One region of the Bacillus sp. SH7-1 genome, then DNA from elsewhere that is predicted to be linked to it. Evidence: riboswitches for the same ligand, from Rfam matches in the RefSeq annotation. Region 1 holds a riboswitch; each other region holds the start of a gene.
What was found. Region 1 has a riboswitch for S-adenosylmethionine ahead of DN390_RS18550 (peptide ABC transporter substrate-binding protein). Riboswitches for the same ligand answer to the same signal wherever they lie in the genome.

Region 1 (3,217 bases):
TCAACTTTTGTTAAATCGCCGTTTGCAGTACGGAAGTCTTTTCCTTCAGGTCCTTTTGCAAAGTTTTTTGGAACGAGACCAAATGTTGGTGTAGAGCCATCATTTAATAACGTATTTACAAAGGATTTTCTATCAATTGTTTGATCGATTGCTTGGCGTGCAGAAACGTTTTGAAGTACTTTGTTTTGTTGATTCATACGTAAAAATTGTACGCCTACGTTTGGACGTTCTTTAAAGTTAGCATCTTTTTTATATTTATCAACAAAGTCAGATGTTAGTTTTATACGATCTAATTGTTTTGACTCGAATAAATTTACTTCTGTTGATTTTTCTTTTACGACGTTAAAATTGATTTCTTCTAGTTTGACAGTATCTTTATCCCAATAGGTAGGGTTCTTCTTAAATTTAAAGCTTTGTTCGTGCTTCCAATCGCTTAGTGTAAAAGCTCCATTGTACAAGATTGTATTATCTTCTAAAGCGTACTTATCACCTTGTGCTTTAAAGAATTCCTCATTAATTGGTAGAAATGTTGGGAATGCTGTTAAGCTAATAAAATAAGGAACAGGACGCTCTAATTCTACCTCAAACGTATGGTCATCAACTGCTTTTACACCAAGTTGGTCGGCTGGAAGTTCTTTGTTGTTAATTTTTGTTGCGTTTTTAATATCAAAGAATAAAAATGCATATTCAGATGCTGTTGCTGGATCTACGGCACGTTGCCAAGCGAACACAAAATCTTTCGCTGTAACAGGAGTGCCGTTTGACCATTTTGAATCTCGCAAATGGAATGTGTATTTCGTTTTATCGCCACTTACTTCATGAGATTTTGCAACACCAGGAACAGGTTTGTTACCTTCACCAAGATTATACAAACCTTCAAATACGTTTCTCATTACTTGACCAGAATCAGTATCTGTAGCACGAGCCGTATCCATTGTTCGTATTTCAGTAGGTGAAGATAAGTTTAAAACCTGTTTACTAGGTGCCTCGTCTTTTGCATTTGCTCCGCTTGCTTCGTTTTTATAACTACCGCAACCAGTTAATAAAATACTTACTCCTACAACTGATGCAATACCGGGTACAAACTTCTTTTTCATTTGATTTTCCTCCTAAATAATTAAGTTTGGATGATGATGAGGGAAATGAAAAATAAAAAATCCCTCTTTTCATATTGAGAAAGAGGGATTTTTACGTACAAGTTATGCACCCGTATATAAACGAAGTCCCTCATTCTATCTTTCAAGCATAAAGCTTGCAGGAAGTGGCACAGTATTCAAAATGAACCTGTTGCCGAGGTTTCAAAGGGCCAGTCCCTCCACCTCTCTTGATACAATGAGTAAACGAATAAATTTTATTAATTTTTGTGTTTCTTTGATAATTCAAAATCTTACACCTTGAATAATAAAGTGTCAACCAAATGGAATATAGTTTAAATTTTCAGTTTTCTTAAACGGAAAAACCACTGCATATGGCAGTGGTTTTTCTACTAGAAGTTAAAATTATCTGGATCTGGACCAACGCGACGATCTTCATTTAGAGCTTGAATTGCTTTCATATCATCAGCACTTAATTCAAAGTCAAAGATGTTTGCATTTTCAATAATGCGATGTTCTTTAATTGATTTAGGAATTGTTACAACTTCGTTTTGTAAATCCCAGCGTAAAATAATTTGCGCAGTTGATTTATTATATTTTGTCGCAATTTCTTGTAACGCTGGATTATCTAGTAGTTGTCCTTGCATTAATGGTGACCAAGCTTCAAGCTGGATATTATGTTCTTTACAGAATGCATGTAACTCTTCTTGTGCTAAACGTGGGTGGTATTCCACTTGGTTGACCATTGGCTTAATTTCAGCAATTTCAAATACGTCTTGTAAGTGGTGAATGTGGAAATTACTCACACCGATAGCGCGAACACGGCCATCTTTATAAAGCTTTTCTAATGCTTTCCATGATTCGGTATATTTCCCTTTTACAGGCCAATGTACTAAATATAAATCTAAATATTCTAGACCTAATTTTTCTAATGTAGTTTCAAATGCTTGAAGTGTTGTTTCATATCCTTGATCGCTATTCCATACTTTTGATGTGATAAATAATTCTTCACGTGCAACACCTGATTCACGGATTGCTTGTCCAACACCATCTTCGTTTTGATAAATTGCTGCAGTATCGATGCTGCGATAGCCATTTTTAATTGCTGCTTTTACAGATTCAATTACTTCTGAACCATCTTCTACTTTAAAAACACCTAAACCGAACCAAGGCATTTTTACACCGTTATGTAATGTTGTATAGTCTTTTAAACTTGTTAAATTCATATTATTTCCCCCTAGCTTTTTTGTTTGTTGCTTCTACTGCTTTTTGAATTGCCTCCGAAAAATTATATTCATATAAAGCTTTGAGACCTTCAGCTGTGGAACCACCGGGTGTTGTTACTTGTTCGCGGAGGTTACCTGGATCTTGCATTTGTTCAAGCATAGAAGCAGAGCCAGAAATCATTTGAATGACAAGGTGTTTTGCGGTTGCTTCATCGACTCCATAACTTTTTGTTGCTTCAATTAAGCTTTCAGCAAAGTAATAAAGGAAAGCTGGTGCACTTCCAGTAACTGCAGTAAGCTGATGAACTTCCTCTTCAGTGCAAAGTTGCGAAGTACCAATGCCTTTTAAAAGCAGTTGCAGGGTTTCTTGATGCATCTCATTTACTGATTGTCCCATTGTATATAAGGAGATAGACTTTCCAATTTCAGCAGCTGTATTTGGTATAATCCAAGCAACAGGCGTTCCCACGGGAAGTCTTTCTTCTAAATAAGATGGTCCAATGCCAGCAGCTACCGTTACGACAAGTTGATTCGATAGTAACGGAGATAATTCCGCTAATAAACCTTCATGTGCAGAAGGCGGCATTGCTAAAACAATCGTATTAACAGATGTAACATGCTGCTTCCAATCTGTTGTAGTAGACACATTATATCGCGCTTGTAATTGTTCCAGTTTTTCTACGTTTCTTCGGTTAGAAACGATAATTTCTTCGATGTATTCTTTGCTTGTTTTAAGTAATCCGGAAAATATAGCTTCTGCCATACGACCAGCACCAATAAATAGAATTCGATGTTTAGTTAGCATATCCTCTATTCCTTTCTAGTGGAGATATGTTATAAAAAACGATACCATTTTTAAGAGAATTTTGTAAAAAGAAAAGGCTTATCGTGAGAAGG
Region 2 (3,217 bases), on a different contig from region 1:
ATTCATTTTCACGGCAATAATAAAACAGAAGAAGAGATCGTGATGGCTCTTCAGGCGAATATTGGTTGTTTTGTCGTAGATAATTTCTTGGAATTAGAAATTTTGCATGATTTAGCAGTGCAACACGGGAAATTTGTGAACATATTAATCCGTGTAACGCCTGGAGTAGAGGCGCACACACATGAATATATTACAACAGGTCAAGATGATTCGAAATTTGGATTTGGCGTATCAAATGGTCAAGCGATGCAGGCAATTGAGCTTGCTTTACAAAAATCAAATTATAATGTGTTAGGAATTCATTCACATATCGGATCGCAAATATTTGAAACGGCTGGATTTGTTCGAGCGATTGAAGTTCTTCATCAATTTTTAGAAGAAGTGAGAGAGCGAACGAACTATGTAGTAAAAGTGCTAAATGTGGGCGGAGGATTCGGAATACGCTACACAGAGTCAGATACACCATTAACTCTTGAGACATATGTGCGTGCTGTAACAAGTGCAGTGAGAGAACAATTTACAGTATATAATTATCCATTGCCAGAAATATGGGTTGAGCCAGGCCGTAGTATTGTAGGCGATGCTGGAACGACAATTTATACAGTCGGATCTGTGAAAGACATTCCTGGTATTCGGAAATATGTATCAGTGGATGGTGGGATGACTGATAATTTAAGACCAGCTTTATATAACGCTCGTTATGAAGCGATGTTAGCGAATCGAGGGAATGATGAGAATGAGGAAATCGTTTCGATTGCTGGGAAGTGCTGTGAGAGTGGAGATATGTTAATTTGGGATATTACTCTACCGAAAGTTGCTTCTGCCGATTTATTAGCAATTTCTTGTACAGGGGCATATGGGTACTCGATGGCGAATAATTATAATCGGATTCGTAGACCAGCTGTCGTCTTCGCGAAAGGCGGTACATCCCAAATTGTTGTAGAGCGCGAAACATATGAAAATATTATTGGGAACGATCGCATACGTATTAAAGAACTTGTTTAAATGGGGAAAAGGAGTTGTTCGGATGGGCAATTCCTTTTTTATAAAATAAAATAATTAAAATATATCGGAAAACTAGGATTGAAAAAAATCAGAATTATGATAAAATACAAATACAAAGCTTATCAAGAGAAGCGGAGGGAACTGGCCCGACGAAGCTCGGCAACCTGCTTATAGAAAGCAAGGTGCTAAATCCAGCAAAATGGAATCCATTTTGAAAGATAAGGTAAAATATATTACCGAACAGTCTTTTCGAAATGGGAAAGATTTTTTTTATGAATAAAAAGGGGGGCTGTTCGCGTGAGCGTACGGGAACATTTTGAGGAAGTGTCTGAGAAAATTCAAGCGATGCTTGCTGATATGAAATATGGTTCAATTACAATTGTTGTGCAAGATGGGAAAGTTATTCAATTAGAGAAAAGTGAAAAGGTACGTTTAAAGTAAAAAGCGCTGACTAGAAAAACTAGAGGCGGTTTTAACCTAATTTATTAGGTTAAAACCGTCTTTTTGCTTTTACAGGGGGAAAAAACATGTTGACGTATGAGACGTGGGAAGAAAATGCTGTTTCATTTTCAGAAGAAGATGAGACGAAAGGTGCGCTATCAGTATTAAGTTGGGCTTATAAAGAGTATAAAGATGAAATTGTATACGCATGTAGCTTTGGAGTGGAAGGGATGGTATTACTGCATCTTATAAACCAAGTAAATCCATCTGCTAAAGTTGTATTTTTGGATACAAACGTACATTTTCAAGAAACGTATGAATTAATTCAAAAAGTGCGGGAACGATTTCCTTCATTGAATATTATAGAAAAACAGCCAAAATTTACACTTGATGAACAAGCAAAATTGCATGGTGATAGGTTGTGGGAAAGAAACCCGAATCTTTGTTGTAAGATTAGAAAAATTTTACCTTTAGAAGAATCATTAGCGAATGAAAAAGCGTGGATATCAGGATTGAGAAGGGAACAATCAGAAACCCGTAAGCATACAGAGTTTATAAATCAAGATTATCGTTTTCAATCTATTAAAGTTTGTCCGCTTATTCATTGGACGTGGAAAGAGGTATGGCGATATGTATACAAACATAGTTTACCGTATAACCCATTGCATGATATTGGATATCCAAGTATTGGGTGTGAGAAGTGTACGCTGCCTGTAGGAGAGGGTGGCGATTCGAGAGATGGTAGATGGGCTGGGAAAGTGAAAACTGAATGTGGCCTTCATTACCAATAAGATGAATTTGAAAATAAAGCTAAGAGAGGGTATAGAAAATGAGTACAAGAAACGAATTAATAAATCGAATAGACGAGACATACGACGTATCACAAATTGAAAAAGAAATTCAACTAGATAACATTGCGTTAAGTGATTTAGAGCTATTAGCGACAGGGGGATATAGCCCGCTTACTGGTTTTTTAGGAAAGAAAGATTATGATTCGGTTGTAGAAACGCTTCGTTTAGCAAATGGGAGCGTTTGGAGTATACCAATTACATTACCAGTCACAGAAGAAGTTGCAGAGACTCTAAAAGCTGGAGAGGAAGTAAAACTTGTTAACGGTGGAAAAGTATATGGTGTTATTCAAATAGAAGATATTTTTGTGCCTGATAAGGAAAAAGAAGCGTTACTAGTGTATAAAACGACGGATGAGGCTCATCCTGGAGTGGAAAAATTATACGAAAGATCGAACGTATACGTTGGAGGAGCTATTATTCTTACAAAACGTTTTGAAAATAATCCGTTTCCTTCTTATCATTTAGATCCAATTGAAACGAGGGAAGAATTTAAAAAACGTGGTTGGAAAACGGTAGTCGGATTCCAAACGAGAAATCCGGTACATCGTGCCCATGAATATATTCAAAAATCTGCTCTTGAAATTGTAGATGGCCTCTTTTTAAATCCGCTCGTTGGGGAAACGAAGTCAGACGATATTCCTGCTGATGTAAGAATGGAAAGCTACGAAGTATTACTTCAAAACTATTATCCGAAAGATCGTGTCTTTTTAAGTGTATTTCCTGCAGCAATGCGTTACGCAGGACCGAGGGAAGCGATATTTCATGCATTAGTCAGAAAGAATTTTGGATGCACCCACTTTATTGTAGGGCGTGATCATGCAGGGGTAGGAGATTATTACGGTACTTATGAAGCACAAGAAATTTTTACAAACTTTACAGTGGAAGAGTTAGGGATTACACCGTTATTTTTTGAACATAGT
Region 3 (3,217 bases), on a different contig from region 1:
TACATTAGTAAGTATTCTATTCGCCACGCTATTTTTACTAAGCAGTGCATTTTGCGCGGGTAAAGCACGTCAAATGAAAGGTTGATTACATATGTTCCAGAAGAAACCAACCCTTTGCAAATCATGCAAAACAGAAATATAAACGTATGAAAAAATATATTGAGCTAGAAAGAGAAGTACATTGTCATTCATGTATTCAAATAATAAGTAAAAAAAATAAAAAAAGCTTTGCGCTCACTGCGCAAAGCTTTTTTTCATATATTATAGACCAGCTTGCTCTTTTAAAGCTGCAGCTTTGTCTGTACGTTCCCATGTTAGATCTACATCAGTACGTCCGAAGTGGCCGTAAGCTGCTGTTTGTTTGTAAATTGGGCGACGTAAGTCTAGCATTTTAATAATACCAGCTGGGCGAAGATCGAAGTTGTTACGAACTAGTTCTACTAATACGTCTTCAGATACTTTACCAGTGCCGAATGTATCAACTGAAATTGATACTGGTTGTGCTACACCGATTGCGTATGCAAGTTGTACTTCTGCTTTATCAGCAAGACCAGCTGCTACGATGTTTTTCGCAACATAACGAGCTGCATATGCTGCAGAACGGTCAACTTTTGTTGCATCTTTACCAGAGAATGCACCGCCACCGTGGCGAGCGTATCCACCGTAAGTATCAACGATGATTTTACGTCCTGTTAAACCAGCATCACCTTGTGGTCCACCAATTACGAAGCGGCCAGTTGGGTTGATGAAGAATTTCGTTTCTCCATCCATTAATTCTGCTGGAACTACAGCCTTAATTACATGCTCTTTTAAATCGCGATCGATTTCTTCCCATGTAACATCTGGATGATGCTGTGTAGAAATTACAATTGTATCTACACGTACAGGTTTACCATTTTCATCATACTCAACTGTAACTTGCGTTTTTCCATCCGGACGTAAGTATGATAATGTGTCATCTTTACGTACTTCAGTTAAACGGCGAGCTAATTTGTGAGCAAGCGAGATTGGAAGTGGCATTAATTCTTGTGTCTCATTACATGCGAAACCAAACATTAAACCTTGGTCTCCTGCACCAATTGCCTCAATCTCAGCGTCAGTCATTTGACCTTCGCGTGCTTCTAGCGCTTGGTCAACACCCATAGCGATGTCAGCAGATTGCTCATCGATAGATGTTAAAACTGCACAAGTTTCTGCATCGAATCCGTATTTTGCGCGTGTGTAACCAATGCCTTGAATTGTTTCACGAACGATTTTTGGAATATCTACGTAAGTAGAAGTCGTAATTTCCCCCGCTACCAATACTAAACCAGTTGTTACAGTTGTTTCACAAGCTACACGTGCATTTGCGTCTTTTGATAAGATCGCATCTAAAATTGAATCAGAAATTTGGTCACAAATTTTATCTGGATGTCCTTCAGTTACAGACTCAGATGTGAACAGATGACGTTTTTTTGTCATGTGGTAAACCTCCCTACAGTAATTGTATATATTGTACGGAACTCATCCTTAATTTGCCACAAACTGCGACATACATTTATTCTCCCACAAGCATACAGAAAAACCTTTCCTACTTTACATAGAGGAAAGGTTTAATTTGCTACTTGCATACTGCTTTTTGCCCTTCGCTCTTATCGTTCGAGACCTGTAGCCTCGCACAGGTTTTAGCACCTATTCACCTGTATTTACCACTACAAGTGAGGTTGCTGGGCTTCATCGGGCCTGTCCCTCCGCCAGCTCGGGATAAGAGAGTATCCGTCCCAACCTATACTAAAGAAATGATATTCATTTGTCAATTAATATTCACATTTTCCTGAAAGTTTTTCTCAATGCGCCTAAATTGAAATATTAATAAGGAAATAATGTATTCACACAAACAAAAAGAAATAAATAGTATACATTATTTATATAATTGTGTTATACTCTTGTTGGGGATTACGAGAAATATTTCATTAAATGAAAAGGATGGTATATAAATATGAGTACTGTGAATGTCCAAATTGGTTTACACGAATTATTGAACGGAAGCAATGCACAGATTCAACTAAGTGTTCCGCAATTAGTGGAAAAAGTATTAATGCGAAATGAAGGGAAATTGACTTCGACTGGTGCCGTTTCTGCTTCAACAGGAAAATATACAGGACGTTCTCCTAAAGATAAATTTATTGTGAAAGAAGCATCGGTTGCTGACAAAATTGCTTGGGGAGCTGTGAATCAACCGATTTCTGAAGAACATTTTAATAAATTATATACTAAAGTTTTAGAATACTTAAAAGAAAAAGAAGAGTTATTCGTCTTCAATGGATTTGCAGGCGCTGACCGCAATTACCGCCTACCAATTCAGGTTATTAATGAATATGCATGGCACAATTTATTTGTACATCAATTATTCATTCGTCCAACTGAAGAAGAATTAACAACTCATGAATCAGAGTTCACAATTGTTTCTGCGCCGAATTTCAAAGCTGATCCAGCTGTTGACGGTACAAACTCTGAAGCATTCATTATGGTTTCATTCGAAAAACGTATCGTACTAATTGGTGGTACAGAATACGCTGGAGAAATGAAAAAATCAATCTTCTCTATTATGAACTTCTTACTACCTGAACAAGATATTCTTTCTATGCATTGCTCTGCAAACGTAGGTGAAGAAGGCGACGTGGCACTATTCTTCGGATTATCTGGAACAGGTAAAACAACATTGTCTGCTGATCCAAACCGTAAATTAATCGGCGATGATGAGCATGGATGGTCTGATAACGGTGTATTCAATATTGAAGGCGGTTGCTACGCAAAATGTGTAAACCTTTCTCACGAGAAAGAACCACAAATTTTCGATGCAATCAAATTTGGATCTGTTTTAGAAAACGTTATCATTAATAACCAAACGCGTATCGCAGACTATAACGATACTACTTTAACAGAAAATACTCGTGCTGCATACCCTATGCATGCGATCGACAATATCGTACTGCCAAGTGTTGCTGGACACCCAAATACAATCATTTTCTTAACTGCTGATGCATCTGGCGTATTGCCTCCAATCAGTAAGTTATCAAAAGAACAAGCTATGTATCATTTCTTAAGTGGTTACACTAGTAAACTAGCAGGAACAGAGCGCGGTGTTACATCTCCGCAAGCAACATTCTCAACTTGCTTCGGTTCACCATTCTTACCACTTGATGCATCTCGCTATGCTGAAATGCTTGGTGAAAAA
Region 4 (3,217 bases), on a different contig from region 1:
TTTCAATTCTTTCTAACTCCACCTTAATTTTCTCTCTCATTTCATACCCTCTCCATTTTTTGATTATTTCCTTGGAAATTCGACAAATATACTACTCAGTTTACTACATACTAAAATAGCTGTCAGAAAACTCCTGACAGCCAGACAAAATTCTTTATTTTTTACTTATTCTTTTCTGTTACACTAACCGCAATTCGTTCAAACTCTTTTTGAATCTCCTCTTTATATGCGTCTACTTTTGAAAAATCCATAGCAGCAATATAAATTCGTTCTAATTTATCACGAACTGATTTCGCTTTCGCTAAGAAAGACATCGCCTCATTCATTTTTGCTTTATATTGAATGGAGACATCGCGAATTTCCTCTGCATACTTCTCATCCGTCCCTGGTGTCACAATAAGGGCATACATATCTATAATCTCATCACCTTCACGACTCGGAAAATATTCATGTGGTGCGGTGCTATCAAAAATTGCAAACCCTAATTCTCTTACGATAACCATATCAAGACTATTTGGATCAAATCCACAATGATATACTTCAACTTCAAACCCTTTTTCTTCTGCTACCTTAGCTAATTTTTTGAGCATTGTTGATTTCCCAGAGCCTGGGCGTCCTTTTATAAAATAACGATGTGGTAATCCTTCTGTTAAATTAGGAACAAAATCAACTGCTCCTTTCGGTGTAGCTGCTCCTAAAAAGCGATGTTTCACAAGCGATTGTTTCCCGCCTTTATCTGTAAATAATTTTTGAATCAGCTGATCGGTTAGTTCATTCGCTTTATTAAAATCAATATTACTAATATATATTTTCTCCCACTCATCATGTATAATTAACGCCTCGTTAAAACGAGCGTAAGCAGCTTGAAAAGCTTTGCTTGCTTCTGAAACAAATCGTTCAATTTCCGCTTTCTGCTTTCTTAATTTATCTGAATCCCAAGCAACCCCTAAATTTATATACTCCTCGACAACTCCTGGCATTTTCGGCTCAATAACATGCGGTGATGTTCCATCAACAATTCCTACTTTTAACTTCGGAATAATTACACCATCAACCGATTTATTATCAGAAGAACAGTGTAAAAATTCAATATCATATCCTTTTTCAACCCATTCACGGCCTATTGCCTTAATTAAAGAAGATTTCCCCGTTCCAGGGCCACCCTTTAAAATAAATAACCTGTTTAGCCCTTTTAAATTCTCTTCATATAAATTATGAAACCCTCTAGCTGTATTTCCACCAGCATAATAATTCAATATATTCCCTGTCACTGCACTCACTCCTTCGCAGCATTCTATTTACATAAGCTACAATATGCGAGCAACTTTATTTGGGTGAATACCTATTTTGTATTGCACAAAAAAAGGAAATGAATTACAATTTTATTATATCAAAAATTCTGAACTTTAAATTAAATATACCTTTATCAAGAGAGGCAGAGGGACCGGCCCTTTGAAGCCCAGCAACCTCAGTTTATACAAACTGAATAGGTGCTAATTCCTACAAAATGCATTGCATTTTGAAAGATAAAACGTAACTATTGTGTGCAAAACTCATCTTTCTTGATTATGAAAGGTGAGTTTTTTATATTTCAAAACATATATTGGAGGTATTTAAAGTGAAAGTAATTGACCTATCCCAAACATTTGAAAACAATATGTCTCAATTCCCTGGAACACCAAAAATCAATTTAGAAGCCATTACAAACGTTGAAGAAACAGGTTATCAAGTTACAGATTTTCATTCTGTCGTTCATGTTGGTACGCATTGCGATGCCCCTGCCCATTTCATTTCAGGCGCAACTACTATCGATCAATTATCCCTAGATCAATTTGTAGGCGAAGCTGTTCTTATTGATGTAACTCATGTACAAGAACGAAAATTACCTAAAGAAGTATTACACAATGCCGACATAAAAGAAGGGGATATTGTCATTTTCCATTCCAACCTATCTAATAAATGGAATACAAAAGCATATGAACAAGAAGCCTTTTATCTTTCCGAAGAATTAGCTGAAGAATTAGTTCAATTAAAAGTAAAATCTGTTGGTTTAGATTTCATTTCTCCTGACGAGGTAACGACAGAAACATCACCGATTCATCACATACTACTTGGGAATAATATTTATTTAATTGAAAACTTAACAAACTTAGATGCCATTAACACGAAACGTTTCTTTTTCTCAGCAGCACCTTTAAAAATTAAAGATAGTGATGGTGCTTTCGCAAGAGCATTCGCTGTTATTTTTTAAACAAATTATACAAAAAAGCAAAGATCATTATTGACCTTTGCTTCTATATTTTTTATTTAAACTAAGAAAGAATTGCTCGACACGAGGACGTACCCAAGCTAAATAATCTTTCTCTTTCTTCTTTGTACAAGCTATTTCTTCTCCATCTACCATCTCGACAAGCTCTAGCTCTAACAGTTGCCTCGTAAATGCTAACATATTTATTTCTTCGGCTGGATACTCTTCTTTTAATTTCTCCTCAATTTCCCCCAATAAAAAACCGTCACGCATCATTGCCAATGCATCAATCCAAAGTGGCGGCATTTCATATTTTTCTCCTGTAATTGTATCTTTTACAATATAATTCTTTTGCTCTTTTCGAAATTGAATCGTGTGCAAACATACAGTCGAATTTAATGTTAATTCCATCATACCACCTCTTTCATCATATCTGCATAGAAAAAAGGATGCGCGTGCACCCCTTCTTTTTCTAACACTACCGAACCGTTACATGAATAATAAATCTCATGTCGATATTTTCCTCCATTATAAACGAAGTATTTTATAAAAAAAACCCTTCTTGAAACATTTTATAAAATGTTTATATTTACACAACAAGAACACTTTTCTGAAAAATATTTTCTTCTAGCACATTATACTATCGGTAAAGAAATCTCCACTTTCGTTCCTATTCCCACGCTACTTTGGATCGCTATACTTCCTTGATGTTCCTGAATAATTTTATATGTAATCATTAATCCAAGTCCCGTACCATTCTCCTTTGTTGTGTAAAAAGCCTTTCCAATCTTCTCTAACTTCTCCTTCTCTATACCAAAACCCTGATCTTCAACAGAAATACACAAATACCTTTCAGTTTTTTGATATGCACGGATATGAATATCTCCACCTTCTGGCATTGATTCTATTCCATTTTTAATAATATTTAATAACACTTGTTTTAATTGTTTATCATCACCATTTATAACA

Region 2: linked by a shared signal. The riboswitch ahead of DN390_RS25845 (YezD family protein) and the one ahead of DN390_RS18550 (peptide ABC transporter substrate-binding protein) in region 1 are both predicted to bind S-adenosylmethionine.
Region 3: linked by a shared signal. The riboswitch ahead of metK (methionine adenosyltransferase) and the one ahead of DN390_RS18550 (peptide ABC transporter substrate-binding protein) in region 1 are both predicted to bind S-adenosylmethionine.
Region 4: linked by a shared signal. The riboswitch ahead of DN390_RS19690 (cyclase family protein) and the one ahead of DN390_RS18550 (peptide ABC transporter substrate-binding protein) in region 1 are both predicted to bind S-adenosylmethionine.

Annotation. Positions count from the first base shown of each region.
Region 1 is NZ_QNUD01000021.1:56,695-59,911, reverse strand. It holds gene DN390_RS18550 (peptide ABC transporter substrate-binding protein) at 1-1,097, opposite strand, end outside; SAM riboswitch class I at 1,230-1,334, opposite strand; gene DN390_RS18545 (aldo/keto reductase) at 1,487-2,320, opposite strand; gene proC (pyrroline-5-carboxylate reductase) at 2,322-3,125, opposite strand.
Region 2 is NZ_QNUD01000041.1:114,483-117,699, reverse strand. It holds gene lysA (diaminopimelate decarboxylase) at 1-1,005, shown strand, start outside; SAM riboswitch class I at 1,122-1,230, shown strand; gene DN390_RS25845 (YezD family protein) at 1,303-1,446, shown strand; gene DN390_RS25840 (phosphoadenylyl-sulfate reductase) at 1,533-2,237, shown strand; gene sat (sulfate adenylyltransferase) at 2,276-3,217, shown strand, end outside.
Region 3 is NZ_QNUD01000030.1:112,847-116,063, reverse strand. It holds gene DN390_RS22455 (hypothetical protein) at 1-85, shown strand, start outside; gene metK (methionine adenosyltransferase) at 262-1,461, opposite strand; SAM riboswitch class I at 1,629-1,750, opposite strand; gene pckA (phosphoenolpyruvate carboxykinase (ATP)) at 1,979-3,217, shown strand, end outside.
Region 4 is NZ_QNUD01000024.1:77,445-80,661, reverse strand. It holds gene DN390_RS19700 (nucleotidyltransferase domain-containing protein) at 1-40, opposite strand, end outside; gene DN390_RS19695 (PRK06851 family protein) at 162-1,271, opposite strand; SAM riboswitch class I at 1,421-1,533, shown strand; gene DN390_RS19690 (cyclase family protein) at 1,619-2,251, shown strand; gene DN390_RS19685 (hypothetical protein) at 2,279-2,659, opposite strand; gene DN390_RS19680 (ATP-binding protein) at 2,884-3,217, opposite strand, start outside.